Regions from separate parts of the Tolumonas lignilytica genome, predicted to be linked through region 3. Evidence: riboswitches for the same ligand, from Rfam matches in the RefSeq annotation. Region 3 holds a riboswitch; each other region holds the start of a gene.
The links. A riboswitch is a leader RNA that binds a small molecule or an ion and turns the genes downstream of it on or off. The one in region 3 is predicted to bind thiamine pyrophosphate.
Positions count from the first base shown of each region.

Region 1: another riboswitch for thiamine pyrophosphate. It lies ahead of thiM (hydroxyethylthiazole kinase); the one in region 3 lies ahead of thiC (phosphomethylpyrimidine synthase ThiC).
Region 2: another riboswitch for thiamine pyrophosphate. It lies ahead of thiB (thiamine ABC transporter substrate binding subunit); the one in region 3 lies ahead of thiC (phosphomethylpyrimidine synthase ThiC).

Region 1 is NZ_AZUK01000001.1:1,475,655-1,479,851, reverse strand. Features, by position in the region: gene H027_RS18295 (bifunctional diguanylate cyclase/phosphodiesterase) at 1-372, shown strand, start outside; gene thiD (bifunctional hydroxymethylpyrimidine kinase/phosphomethylpyrimidine kinase) at 412-1,212, opposite strand; gene thiE (thiamine phosphate synthase) at 1,209-1,844, opposite strand; gene thiM (hydroxyethylthiazole kinase) at 1,841-2,644, opposite strand; TPP riboswitch at 2,692-2,784, opposite strand; gene H027_RS0106900 (TolC family protein) at 2,884-4,197, opposite strand, start outside.
Region 2 is NZ_AZUK01000001.1:2,541,214-2,545,410, forward strand. Features, by position in the region: gene thiP (thiamine/thiamine pyrophosphate ABC transporter permease) at 1-691, opposite strand, end outside; gene thiB (thiamine ABC transporter substrate binding subunit) at 691-1,689, opposite strand; TPP riboswitch at 1,761-1,852, opposite strand; gene H027_RS0111800 (PilZ domain-containing protein) at 1,984-2,277, shown strand; gene H027_RS0111805 (hypothetical protein) at 2,244-3,248, opposite strand; gene H027_RS0111810 (ABC transporter ATP-binding protein/permease) at 3,215-4,197, opposite strand, start outside.
Region 3 is NZ_AZUK01000001.1:2,941,518-2,945,714, forward strand. Features, by position in the region: gene tsaB (tRNA (adenosine(37)-N6)-threonylcarbamoyltransferase complex dimerization subunit type 1 TsaB) at 1-456, shown strand, start outside; gene H027_RS0113710 (hypothetical protein) at 489-773, shown strand; gene H027_RS17910 (Slp family lipoprotein) at 799-1,308, shown strand; TPP riboswitch at 1,387-1,486, shown strand; gene thiC (phosphomethylpyrimidine synthase ThiC) at 1,586-3,433, shown strand; partial or broken gene thiE (thiamine phosphate synthase) at 3,451-4,089, shown strand; gene H027_RS0113730 (HesA/MoeB/ThiF family protein) at 4,082-4,197, shown strand, end outside.

The DNA of each region.
Region 1 (4,197 bases), 1.5 Mb from region 3:
TTGTTATATCCGGAACAGGTCGGGCAAACCATGCGTCAGTTTGTCACGGCGGGTGTCAGCCTGCATTTGGATGATTTTGGCACTGGCTACTCTTCGCTGGCCCGCTTGCGCGATCTGCCGTTTGATACTGTGAAATTAGATCGCTCTTTCATCGTGATGATGAGTGAAGGCGATATGTCGTTGCCGCGGGTCGTATTCGACATGGCCTCCAGCATGAACATGTCACTGATCGCAGAAGGGGTCGAGAATCAGGTTGAATTCGAGCGCTTGAAACAGATTGGCTATCGCCAGATGCAAGGGTTCATGTTTGCCGTGCCAATGGCAGAAGAGGCGTTACAGCACTGGCTGGTGGCGCATCAGCAGCAGGAATAAATGGCAGAACGGGGAAGCCCCATTCTGCCAAATGTCTTCTTACCACCATTGATAAAAATGGTGTACCGGACCGATCCCGTGACCAACCGCTAAATCATCGGCATGTGATAAGGCTCCGGAGAGCCACTGCTTGGCATGGCTGAGGGTTTCCGGCCAGTTCTGATAACGGGGATAGAGTGCGGCAAGGGCGGCGGAGAGCGTACAACCGGTGCCATGCGTATTCCGGGTCGGAATTCGAGGTGCAGGAAACGGCAGGATCGCATCCGCCGTGAGCAACCAGTCAGGGCTCTGAAGCTGGTCAGCCAGATGGCCACCTTTCATCAGCACAGCCTGACACCCCAACTTCAATAACGCCTGTCCTTGCGCCACCATGGCGCTCTCGCTGGTGGCCTCGTCACAACCCAAGAGAGCCGCGGCTTCCGGCAAGTTGGGCGTTACAATGCTGGCAAGCGGTAACAAGCGCTGACGCAAGGCATCAATGGCGGCATCGGCGAGCAGACGATGACCGCCTTTTGCGATCATTACCGTGTCCAATACCACACAGGGCGGTTGCCATTGCTGGATGGCATCGGCCACCACGTCGATAATAGCACTATCGGCCAGCATACCGATTTTGACAGAGTCGACCCGGATATCACTGAACACTGCCTGGCACTGTGCCGCAATAAATTCAGTCGGTATTGCATGAACAGCCTGCACACCCTGCGTATTCTGGGCGGTGAGGGCGGTAATGACGCTCATGCCGTAGGCCCCCAGCGCCGAAAAGGTTTTCAGATCGGCCTGGATCCCGGCACCGCCACCACTGTCCGAGCCGGCAATTGTTAGGGCGTGTGGGATCATGCTCGGGCCTCTTGAATGCGTTGTCCTAATGTCCGGCTGGCGGCAGCCGGATCGCTTGCGGCACAAATGGCGGAAACCACGGCAATACCATCCGCACCTGCCCGGATGATATCAGCGGTCTCCGGCAGACCGATCCCGCCAATGGCCACGACCGGTTGTTCCACCTGTTTTCGCCAGTCACGGAATTGCGCCAAACCAATGGCAGGGTCGGCATCCTGTTTGGTGCCGGTCGGGAACACGGGGCCGACACCGAGATAATCGGCCAGCAGACAATCCTCGCCCTGCAGATGCTGCAATTGAGAAATCGATAATCCAAGAATCTTATCCGGCCCCAGCAATTGACGTGCGACGGCCAGCGGCAAATCGCCCTGGCCAAGGTGTACCCCGTCGGCATCGCAGGCCAGAGCGATATCGATATGGTCATTGATCAAATACGCCACGTTAGCATCACAGCACAGCGGCATGATCCGGTAGGAGAGATGCAGCCAATCCCGCTTTTTCCATTGTGGGGCGCGTAATTGGAGAGTGGTTACTCCCGCATCAAGCACCTGTTGGGTCAGGCGGATGGCCGCATCAAATCCGCCGCACATGACCGGGTCGAGCACCAGATAAAGGGAAAGGTCGAATTTCATGCCAGCGCCTCAGCGATGGTCTCGGCATCCAACAGATAGAGGTTATCCAAAAATAGAGGAACAAAACTGCCCGGGCCTTTCGCTTTCGCAGCCGCGCGCTGTCCTGCAATCGCCATGACGGCGCACGCACTGGCCACGGCTTCTAAGCGGCGTTCCGGTTCCGCGGCCGCGACAAAAGCGGCAACCACGCTGGAAAGGGCACAGCCGGTGCCGGTGACGCGCGTCATCATGGGGTCACCCGCTTTCACACTGACTGTGTTTTCACCATCGGTGATGTAATCAATTTCACCGGTTACCGCAACAATGGCTCCGCTGGTTTTGGCCAGTGTTATGGCGGCATCAATCGCCTGCTCACTCTGGTTGGCACTGTCGACCCCTTTACCGGATGCCGATAAACCGGCCAGCGCCATGATTTCAGAGGCATTTCCCCGAATGGCGGCGGGTTGTTTTTGTAATAATTCACGGCACAGGTCGGTGCGGTAAGGTAAAACGCCCACGGCAACAGGATCTAAGACCCAAGGTGTTCCTGACTGATTGGCCGCATCAACAGCAATACGGATCGTGGCCGCTTGTGTAGACGTCAGCGTTCCGACATTGACGGACAATGCAGAAGCGATCGCGGCAAAACGACCGGCTTCTTCCGGTGCCGTGATCATGGCAGGGGCAGCACCCAATGCCAGCAATACATTCGCGGTAAAGCCCGTCACCACATCGTTGGTAATCACATGAGTTAAAGGTGCGGTGCGGCGGAAATGTTCAAGATGAGTGGCAACCGTTGTTGCAGGTAGCGCTTGCGGCATAAGTCCTCCTTCAATATGGCAGACAAAATGCGCAGCAGAAGGAGGACGGCAGCGCCGTCGTGAACTCCCTACGCTGGCATGATCCAGATCAGGTGGTGCGGGTATCTCTCAGCCGCATGGCGGCACCCCGGTCACATTCATATGCATTCTGGCGGCGAGGAGGCGTTACTGTCAATCAAACCGATGTTCATCGCTCAAAATGGCAGGATAAACATCGGTTGTTCCAGAGGATGATAAATTTATTGTGGTTGTAAGGCGCTGATATCGCCATGCTCCCAATTCTGCTCAGATTGTTCCAACGCCTTGCTGATGGTCGTCAGGTTGTCGGAAGATTGGAGTTTGGGTAACGGATCAAGCCCCACTGTGGCAAAAATCTGGCCGTAAGCATTACGTAGCTCTGCGTAAGCCAAATCATTACGCAATGAGGTATTGACGGCGTTGAGTTCTCCTTGGATCAGCTGTAACTCACCAATACCGCCGGTTTTGTAGCGATTGCGTAGCTGGCCGACGATTTTATCATCCAATTTTTGCAATTCTTCGCCAGTATGATACTGGCGCAGGGCTTCATTGAAGTTCGCGTTGGCGACATAAAGCTGCGCCATGATGGCCATCGACATCGCCTGACGACGCGCCTCCGCCACCGATTCGCCAGCTTTGGCTACTTTTTCCGCCGTGGGTCCCGAAAACAGGTTGAATAGATTCCAGGTGACTTTTACACCGGCATCGGCCCAGCTTTGATTCACCAGATAGGAATTGCTGTCATAGTGTCCACCGGCTGAGAATTCTAGCCCTGGCAGCATACGTAGCATGGCTTTGCGGGTTTCGGCAGCACTGATCCGAACTTGGTAGTCCTGCTCCCGCAATTCAGGACGGCTGATTAACGCGGCTTTTTCCAGTTTGCTAAGATCCATTGTCAGAGCGGGCTCTGGCAGTGCATTTTCATCAGGTAATGCTAATGTGTAATCGGTCCCTAACGGCAGGTTCATCAAGGTTGCCAGTTCGGTTTTTGCCAATGACAGCGCTTTCCGTTGTTCTTCTAATTGCCGGGTGGCATCAATCAAGGCGCGTTGATAACTTAGCGCTTCAATCGGGTCGCCAACTTGTTGTGTCGTCATCCGCTGACTGGCTTCTCTGGCCATATTGACCCGATCAATCAGTTTATCAATCCGGCTGAGTAAACGCTCTGCGGCGACGGCTCGCCAGTATGCAGAGCGAACGTCCTGAACGATGGTATGAATAACTTTGCGGCGACGCTCTTCGGCAATCCAGCGTTGATCAGACTGTTGCTGAGCGGTGACATAGCTGACACCAAAATCCAGCACATTCCAAACCATGTTCAGGTCAGCAACCCGGCGATTGCGATCCTGCGAAGTGGATGGTTCAAGTGACTGGGTGCCGCTGAGCACACTTTCGCTGCTGGATGCACTGGTATTACTGCGATCGACATAACCGGCTTCGGCGGCCAGTTTGGGTAACAGATCAAAGTGAGATAAATCCACCTGTTTCTGCGCCAGCGCTTCTTCCATGACTTTCAGGCGGGCTTCCAGATTGTA
Region 2 (4,197 bases), 400 kb from region 3:
AATCAAAGCGCAGCGCCTGATAAATGGCAACCTCCAGTGTGGTGGCCTGCGGCCCGCCGCCCAAGGCCATGACGATGGTGAAACTGGTAAAACAGAGCATAAAGATCAGGCTCGCCAACCCCGGCAACAATCGGCGCATGGCAGGCCATTCCAACAAATGAAAACGGCTCCATTCTGTCATGTTGAGTTGTGCTGCCTGCCGCCAGTAATTGTGAGGGATCTGCTCCAGCGACTGTACCAGCCAGCGTGTCGCCAACGGCATATTAAAAAAGACGTGGGCCAGCAGAATGCCGGAGAGGCCAAACAAATAATCGGGCAATGTCAGCCCAGCCCATGACGCCAGTTGCCTCAGCCAGCCTTGTGCACCATGTACTGCGACCAGCCCGAACAAGGCTATGATGACCGGTAATACCTGCGATAAGCCGAAAAGATGTAAGAGCAATGTCTTGCCGGGGAATTGACGATGAAACAACGCACGCGCCAGCGGTATCGCCAGACATAAACTCAGCAGTGTGGAGAGTGTGGCCTGTTTCAGACTGAACCAGACCACATGCAGCAGATAACTGTCTTGCCAGAGCTGAACGGAGGTCGTTTCCGGCTGGGCCAGCAAAGCCGTCAACGGGCCCAGTGTGACCGATAAAATCAGTGCGGCCACCAACGAGCCAGAACACCACCAGAAACGCCGCCGCATCAGTGACTGACAGCCTGTAACCACTCTTTGATCCAGCGTTTACGTTCGCCCAGTTTCTGCGGGTCGATCTGTAACGTTTTCGCTGGCGTTTCGTGTTGGTTAAAGCCATCAGGCAGTGGAATGTTTGTCACGGGATACATCCAGTTACCTTCCGGAATTAATTTCTGAAAACGATCTGTCAGCAGGAACTGCATAAACTGCTGCGCCAATTGCGGTTGTTGGGCATTTTTCAATTGTGCTGCTACTTCAACCTGACGCAGATGACCTTCGCTGAACATGGCCGCGTGATATTGCTGTTTGTTTTCCGCCAGACGATGATAGGCCGGCGAGGTTGTGTAAGAGAGCACCAGATCGGCTTGTCCTTTCAAAAACATGCCATAGGCTTCACTCCAGCCTTTGGTGACGGTCAGCGTTTTTTTCGCCAGTTGCTCCCAGGCCGCGGGAGCCTGATCGCCATAAACCTCTTTCACCCACATCAGCAATCCTTGTCCGGGGGTACTGGTCCGAGGATCTTCATAAATGATTTTCAGATCGTTGCGAGAGACCAGCTCCTTCAGGCTTTGCGGAGGGTGTTGCAGCTTATTCCCGTCATAGACAAACGCGAAATAGCCGTAATCAAACGGCAAAAAGGTCTCATCGTGCCAGCCACCGGGTAGGCTCAAACTTTTCAGATCCGCATGGTGAGCGGTAAATAATTGACTGTTCCGCGCATCAGCCAGCATACCTTCATCCATTCCCAGCGCCACATCGGCTTTAGTATGAGCGCCTTCCAGCTTCAGACGATTCAGGATCGCCACGCCATCTTCCAGTGCCACCCATTTCAGTTCGCACTGACATTCAGCTTCAAAGGCCTGTTTGACTTTCGGGCCCGGCCCCCAGTCACTGGCAAAGGAATCATAGGTGTAAACCGTCAATACCGGTTTGGATTCGGCGGCCTGAACGAGTGTCGAGCCGGTTAGTAAGACGGCGGTCAGAAGCCATGACCCAAAATGACGCATGCTATACTCCATTTATATCTGTGTAGGTAGCGGTTGTGCAGGCGTCAATTTCTGAGCATGGCCGAAGGATGAATGCGCCACTCTCAAATCCCTACGCCAGTATGAACTGGATCAGGTTCACCGGGTATGATCTCAGCGGACGCCCGCACCCCGTTTGAGAAACATTGTTATTTTAGTAACGAAATGGCCGTAAAACCAGTGACGTAATAATGGAGTGATGCTAGGTTTTTACTATACCTGATTAAATATATCGAAGTTGAAAACGTTTTCTAACCCCTATTCAAGGAGATAACTATGCTGACAACCACCCGCGAACGACGCACTTTCATGCGTATGGTGATCAATGCGCCTGTTACTCTGATTCGCGGTTCTGAACATATTCTCGCTACTTGCCGGGATCTCAGCGCCAACGGCATGGCCATTGAGGTGGAGACCGATACTCAGTTTACGCTGGAGGAAATCCTGAGTGTGAGTTTATCGACGAACAGCAATGCATTACCGCCTTTTGTTGCCGATGCCAAAATAGTGAGGTTGGAAACGATCGATGAGATAGTTCAATTAGGGGTCGAATTTGTCACTGTCGGGTGAAAACGCTCATATTGATACTCATGGCTGCGAAGATACAGACGACTTTTTTCTCCCAATACACCGGGTGCCAATTCGGCCGGGCCGGTAACCTCCAGGGGCAGAAAGGGCTGCCCTTCAATAGCAACTGTCTCTTCATTTCCGCTATAAGCAGGAAGCGCAACGGCCAATAAAGCGTGATCCGGAATATACACAATCGCTTGTGGCAAGTCGGGATAAAGCGCTGCCAGTAAGGCCATCATCAGGGCGCTTTTACTATCACAGTCGCCACGATTTTGTGCCAGCACCTGCTCCGGCATCAGAAACGTCACGCCTCGCAAACCATCACTGGATTGCAGGGGGTCATAAGGAATCGATTGCACAAAATCTAACAGACCGGCTGTCACCAGCGATTTTTCATCGTTCGGATAGCGCTTTTTCTGTTCTTCTGTGGCAGACGCGACGATGACTCGTTGTAGCGTCTGTGCGATTTCCTGTAATTCAGGGCTGCTGTCGGCCGCGATCCGGACATGATCAGGTCGGATTAAATGACTGTCGTTACCGCCATGCCGTTTATAGTAGTGCTGATCCAGATAGGCATTGAAGAGCGTGGATTGTTGCTGTGCCAGCCAGCTTTTGATCTGCGGGAGCAGCTTTTCGTCGCTGGTTTGATAATCAACCCGGCCACCGTCGGCCGTCTGACGAAAACGGAAGCTGACATCCGGATACTGTTCCCGGGCATCACGCACCAATTGCTGAAATACAAACGCATCTGCCTGCGCAGAGCGCCATGCACTCCAGGGTGGTAAGGCGGTCTCTGCAGGTAACGTGAGCGTAAAGGCCTGAGTCGATGCATTATCGTATTTCCAGACATAATGCAGTTGCAGGCCTTCGCGCGAGAAGGCTTGTTGTTGCGCACTGGCTGTGCCGTTAAGCAACGCCAGTGCTAAACACAGCGGGATCAGGCGAATTGCCATTGTCCGTTTGCTTGCCATAACAGGGTCTTCTCATGGAACGGTTGCAATGTGCTGCGATGACCGACACTGACGATGATGGTGTGCGGCAGCTCTTTACGCAGCAATTGATAGAGCTCGGCTTCACTCTGTTCATCCAGCGCCGAAGAGGCTTCATCTAAGAATAGAACATTGGGTTCAACCAGCAGTATGCGGGCAAAGGCGACGCGCTGCTGTTCACCGAGACTGAGGATTTGTCCCCACATTTCCACATTGTCCAGTTGGGCGGTCAGTTTTTCCAGGCCGACGAGCTGCAACACTCTGGCCGCTTCGGTATTGCTGACTTCGGCCAATGGATAGCTCAACGCCTGACGCAGGCTGCCCAGCGGCAGGTAAGGTTTTTGTGACAGGAACAGCGACTGGCTATTTTCAGGATAGTTCACTTTGCCGCTGGCAAACGGCCATAACCCTGCCAGGGTACGCAGCAATGTTGATTTGCCACAGCCTGACGGGCCTTGAATCAATAATGAATCGCCCGCTGTCAGTTGCCAGTTGGCATTTTCCATCAGACAGGTGCCATCTGGTTGAGTGATGCCAACCTGCTGCAGTTGCAATGCATGACCCGTTTTCTCGGGTTGCAGGCGAGGCAGATTTTCAGCCTGCTGCAAGCCCTGTTCAAAAGTAGCAAGACGGTCGACGACCGATTTCCAGCGGGCCAAATCGGTATAGTTGTCGATCAGCAATGACATGGAACCTTGCACAATGCCAAATGCAGACAACGTCTGCATCAAATCGCCCAGGGTGATTTGCTTGGCAAAATAGAGTGGAGCGCCTAACACCACAGGGAAAATCACTGCGGTCTGATTAAAGCCCAGGGTAAAAAAGCCCAGTACTTTTTGACGTTTCATCAGAGCATAGAAATTATCGACCACCTGCAGGAAGCGGTTACGCAGATATCCACCTTCTTCCTGAGATCCCTGATACAGGGCGA
Region 3 (4,197 bases):
GCAGATGTCCCCCTTATCGGTATTTCCACTTTACAGATGCTGGCGCAGGGAATGTACCGTCGTCTGCACACCGAAAATGTCGTTGCCGCCATTGATGCTCGGATGAATGAAATCTACCTTGGCGCTTTTATGATGCAAGACGGTCGGATGCAACCCCTGCTTGATGAAGCGGTGATTTTGCCGGAACAAGCACCGGAATGGCTGAATCCGGTGGCAACAAAAATAGCGGGTGGCTCTGCAGTGGGAACCGGGTTCACCAGCTATACTGAATTAGCAGCAAAATTGGGATTGATCCCGACTGAAAATCAGGTCGAATTGAATCTGCCCTGGGCTCAGGACATGCTGCCACAAGCCGTTGCCGCCTTTGAAGCAGGTGAGTATTGTGATCCGTCTCTGGCTACACCTGTATATTTACGTGATAAGGTGACTTGGAAAAAATTGCCAGGTCGTGAATAATTAGTAAACAGGAATAACAAAGTCCGTTTTCTATGAATATTGCTGCTGCCAATCTTTCGATCACTGGATTAAACCGACCGGATAGCATTATCTATCCGGGGAAAGATCGTGCCAGCGAGGAAACGACAGAGCAATCCGGCAAAACGACTTCCGATACAGTGTTGTTTGCCGATGGTGCCGAAGAGGCTGCCGAAAAACTCACCTATGATCAACCCAGCCCGAAACAAAGTCGGGCTATCTATGCTTACAAGGATATCGCCTTTCAGGATCGCCGTGCTCAGATTGAGCAGATGGTTCGTGTCGATATGTATGCCTGATTTTCTTTCTATCTGAGACTGACACATGAAATGGATTGCATGCTTTGTGGTCATGTTTTTGACCGCTTGTGCCAATAATAATACCGGTTATTATGCAGACGATTCAGTCTTGATCCGCCAGCAATTTACGCAAATGGCGCAGCCCAATAACCCGCAAGGCTGGTTGGTCAAATGGAGTGGGGTGATCGCTGCAACCCGTAATCTGGCCTCAGGCACCGAAGTTGAAATCGTCTATCTGCCGCTCGGTTATAATGGGGTGCCGCAGCAATCAGAACAATCTCCCGGACGTTTCATCGCGGTATTTCCTCAGCTATTAGACCCTGTGTTGTATGCGAAAGGCCGTAGCATCACTGTTTCTGGTAAAACGGGTGAATCGCGAGAAGGCAAAATTGGGGATATGCCATACCGTTTTGCGGTGATCAATGCCACTGAACACAAACTTTGGCCAATCGTGAAAGAAGTCGAGGTTCGGTACGAATCCCCGCTATTTGATGACGGTTTTTATTTCCAGCATCGGGTGTTTGTTCCCCGCTAAATCAATCATTCTTCGGTGGCAATAATCATCAATTGTTATCTGATTGTTGCCATTCTTGATTCCTCGTTTCATACTAGCAGCCACTTGTCGGAGTGCCCTTTGGGCTGAGACCGTTGATTCGGGATCCGTTGAACCTGATCAGGCTAAAACCTGCGAAGGGAACAAGAGTTGCGCTCAGGAATAATTCCTCGTCAGATCTAAACGATCTTTTGCCGCAAAACTCCTCTCAACGCCACTTCCGGCAAGCCATCCGAAATCTATTTAAGGTGAGCTTGCTATGTCGAAAAATCTAACTGCACGTGAACGTCGTGATTCCGCAAAAGAATATTTATCTACGCTGGCGGCACAGACGTTTCCGAATTCAGACCGCGAATATCTGGAAGGCCCACGCCCTGATATCCGTGTGCCGATGCGTCGAATTCATCTGTCACCCTCTTTAGTAGGTGGTACAAAGCAAGCTCCAATTTATGAAGAAAATGCACCGGTGTTGGTGTATGACACCTCCGGAGCTTATGGCGATCCTGAGCAGTTGGTCGATGTTACGGTAGGTTTGAAACCCATCCGTCAGAACTGGATCTTGGAACGTAATGATACCGAAGAGGTATTGGAGCCTACTTCGGCATTTACCCGCGCACAGGCAGAACAACTGCAGTTAGTTCCGCAAATGAAAGTGAAGGCCCAGATCCGCAAAGCCAAAGCTGGCCAGTGTGTCAGTCAGCTGCATTATGCGCGTAAAGGCATCATCACACCGGAAATGGAATATATTGCGGTACGTGAAAACCAGCGTCGTTTGCAAGAGGGTGAAAAAGGGATCACGGCGGAATTTGTCCGTCAGGAAGTCGCAGAAGGACGCGCCATTATTCCGTCTAATATCAATCACCCGGAAAGTGAGCCGATGATCATTGGCCGTAACTTCCTTGTTAAAATCAACTCCAATATCGGTAACTCGTCTATCAGTTCCAGTATTGAAGAAGAAGTGGAAAAACTGATCTGGTCTACTCGTTGGGGGGCAGATACAGTGATGGATCTCTCTACTGGTCGTCATATCCATGCGACACGTGAGTGGATCCTGCGTAACAGCCCGGTGCCTATCGGCACGGTTCCGATGTATCAGGCATTGGAAAAAGTGAACGGTATTGCAGAAGATCTGAGCTGGGAAGTGATGCGTGATACGCTGATCGAACAGGCTGAACAGGGCGTCGATTATTTCACCATCCATGCGGGTCTGTTGTTGCGTTATGTTCCGCTGACGGCCAAACGTGTCACCGGGATTGTTTCCCGTGGCGGTTCTATCATTGCCAAATGGTGTCTGGCGCATCATCAGGAAAACTTCCTCTACACGCATTTCCGCGAAATTTGTGAGATCTGCGCACAATATGACGTGGCACTGTCATTAGGGGATGGCTTGCGTCCAGGTTCAATTGCTGATGCTAATGACGAAGCACAATTTTCTGAATTGAGAACCTTGGGTGAATTGACGCAAGTTGCGTGGGAATATGATGTTCAGGTCATGATTGAAGGGCCGGGCCATGTGCCGATGCATCTGATTAAAGAAAACATGGATGAGCAGCTCAAGCATTGTCACGGCGCCCCGTTCTATACCTTAGGCCCGCTAACCACCGATATCGCACCGGGCTATGACCATTTCACCTCTGGTATCGGCGCGGCCATGATCGGCTGGTTTGGATGTGCGATGCTTTGCTATGTGACTCCGAAAGAGCATCTCGGGTTACCCAATAAAGAAGATGTAAAGCAGGGCTTGATGGCGTACAAGATCGCAGCGCATGCCGCTGATCTGGCGAAGGGACATCCGGGTGCGCAGATCCGTGACAATGCCATGTCGAAAGCACGTTTTGAATTCCGCTGGGAAGATCAGTTCAATCTGGCGTTAGACCCGGATACCGCCCGTGCGTATCACGACGAAGATCTGCCGCAGGAATCGGGCAAAGTTGCGCATTTCTGTTCGATGTGTGGTCCTAAATTCTGTTCCATGAAGATCAGTCAGGAAGTACGTCAGCTCGATAGCGAAGGAGCCTTCGATGATGTCAAACAAGGCATGGAACAACAAGCTGCCACGTTCCGTGAACTGGGCGGCGAACTCTATCTGGCCAAAGAGGTAGAGTGATGGAAGGCGTAGCCGCTTTTGCGAAGACCGATCACCGATTAGGGCTTTATCCGGTGGTGGATTCGGTGGAGTGGATTGCCCGCTTGCTGGAGTGGGGCGTCACTACGCTGCAACTGCGGATCAAAGATCCGCAGGCTGCTGATCTGGAACAGCAGATCATGCAGGCCATTGAACTGGGGCGCCGTTATCAGGCCCGCCTGTTTATCAATGATTACTGGCAACTGGCTATCAAGCATCGAGCCTATGGTGTGCATCTCGGGCAGGAAGATATTCAGACGGCTGATCTAGATGCATTACGTAGCGCTGGTCTGCGATTGGGTATTTCCACGCATGACTCCGTTGAACTGGCAGATGCATTGGCCTTACAGCCCTCTTACGTAGCCCTAGGGCACATCTTCCCGACACAAACTAAAGAGATGCCATCTCAGCCTCAAGGCTTGATTAATCTGGCAGCAGCGGTTGCACAGTCTGGTCCAATCCCGACGGTAGCAATTGGCGGTATTTCAGAAGAGCGCATCGCCGATGTACTGGCGACCGGTGTCGGTAGTGTGGCGCTGGTCAGCGCCATTACCAAGGCGGCAGATCCCGAGCAGGCAACCAAACGGCTGCTTCAGCATGTGGAAGGTGTTAGCAGCAGAGGCGCCTCCGATGCCTGAACTGCTGACCGATGAAGAGTTCCTGCGCTATGGACGACAGATCCTGCTGCCGGAAATCGGCGAAGCAGGGCAGGCCAGACTGAAAAAAAGCAAAGTATTGATCGTTGG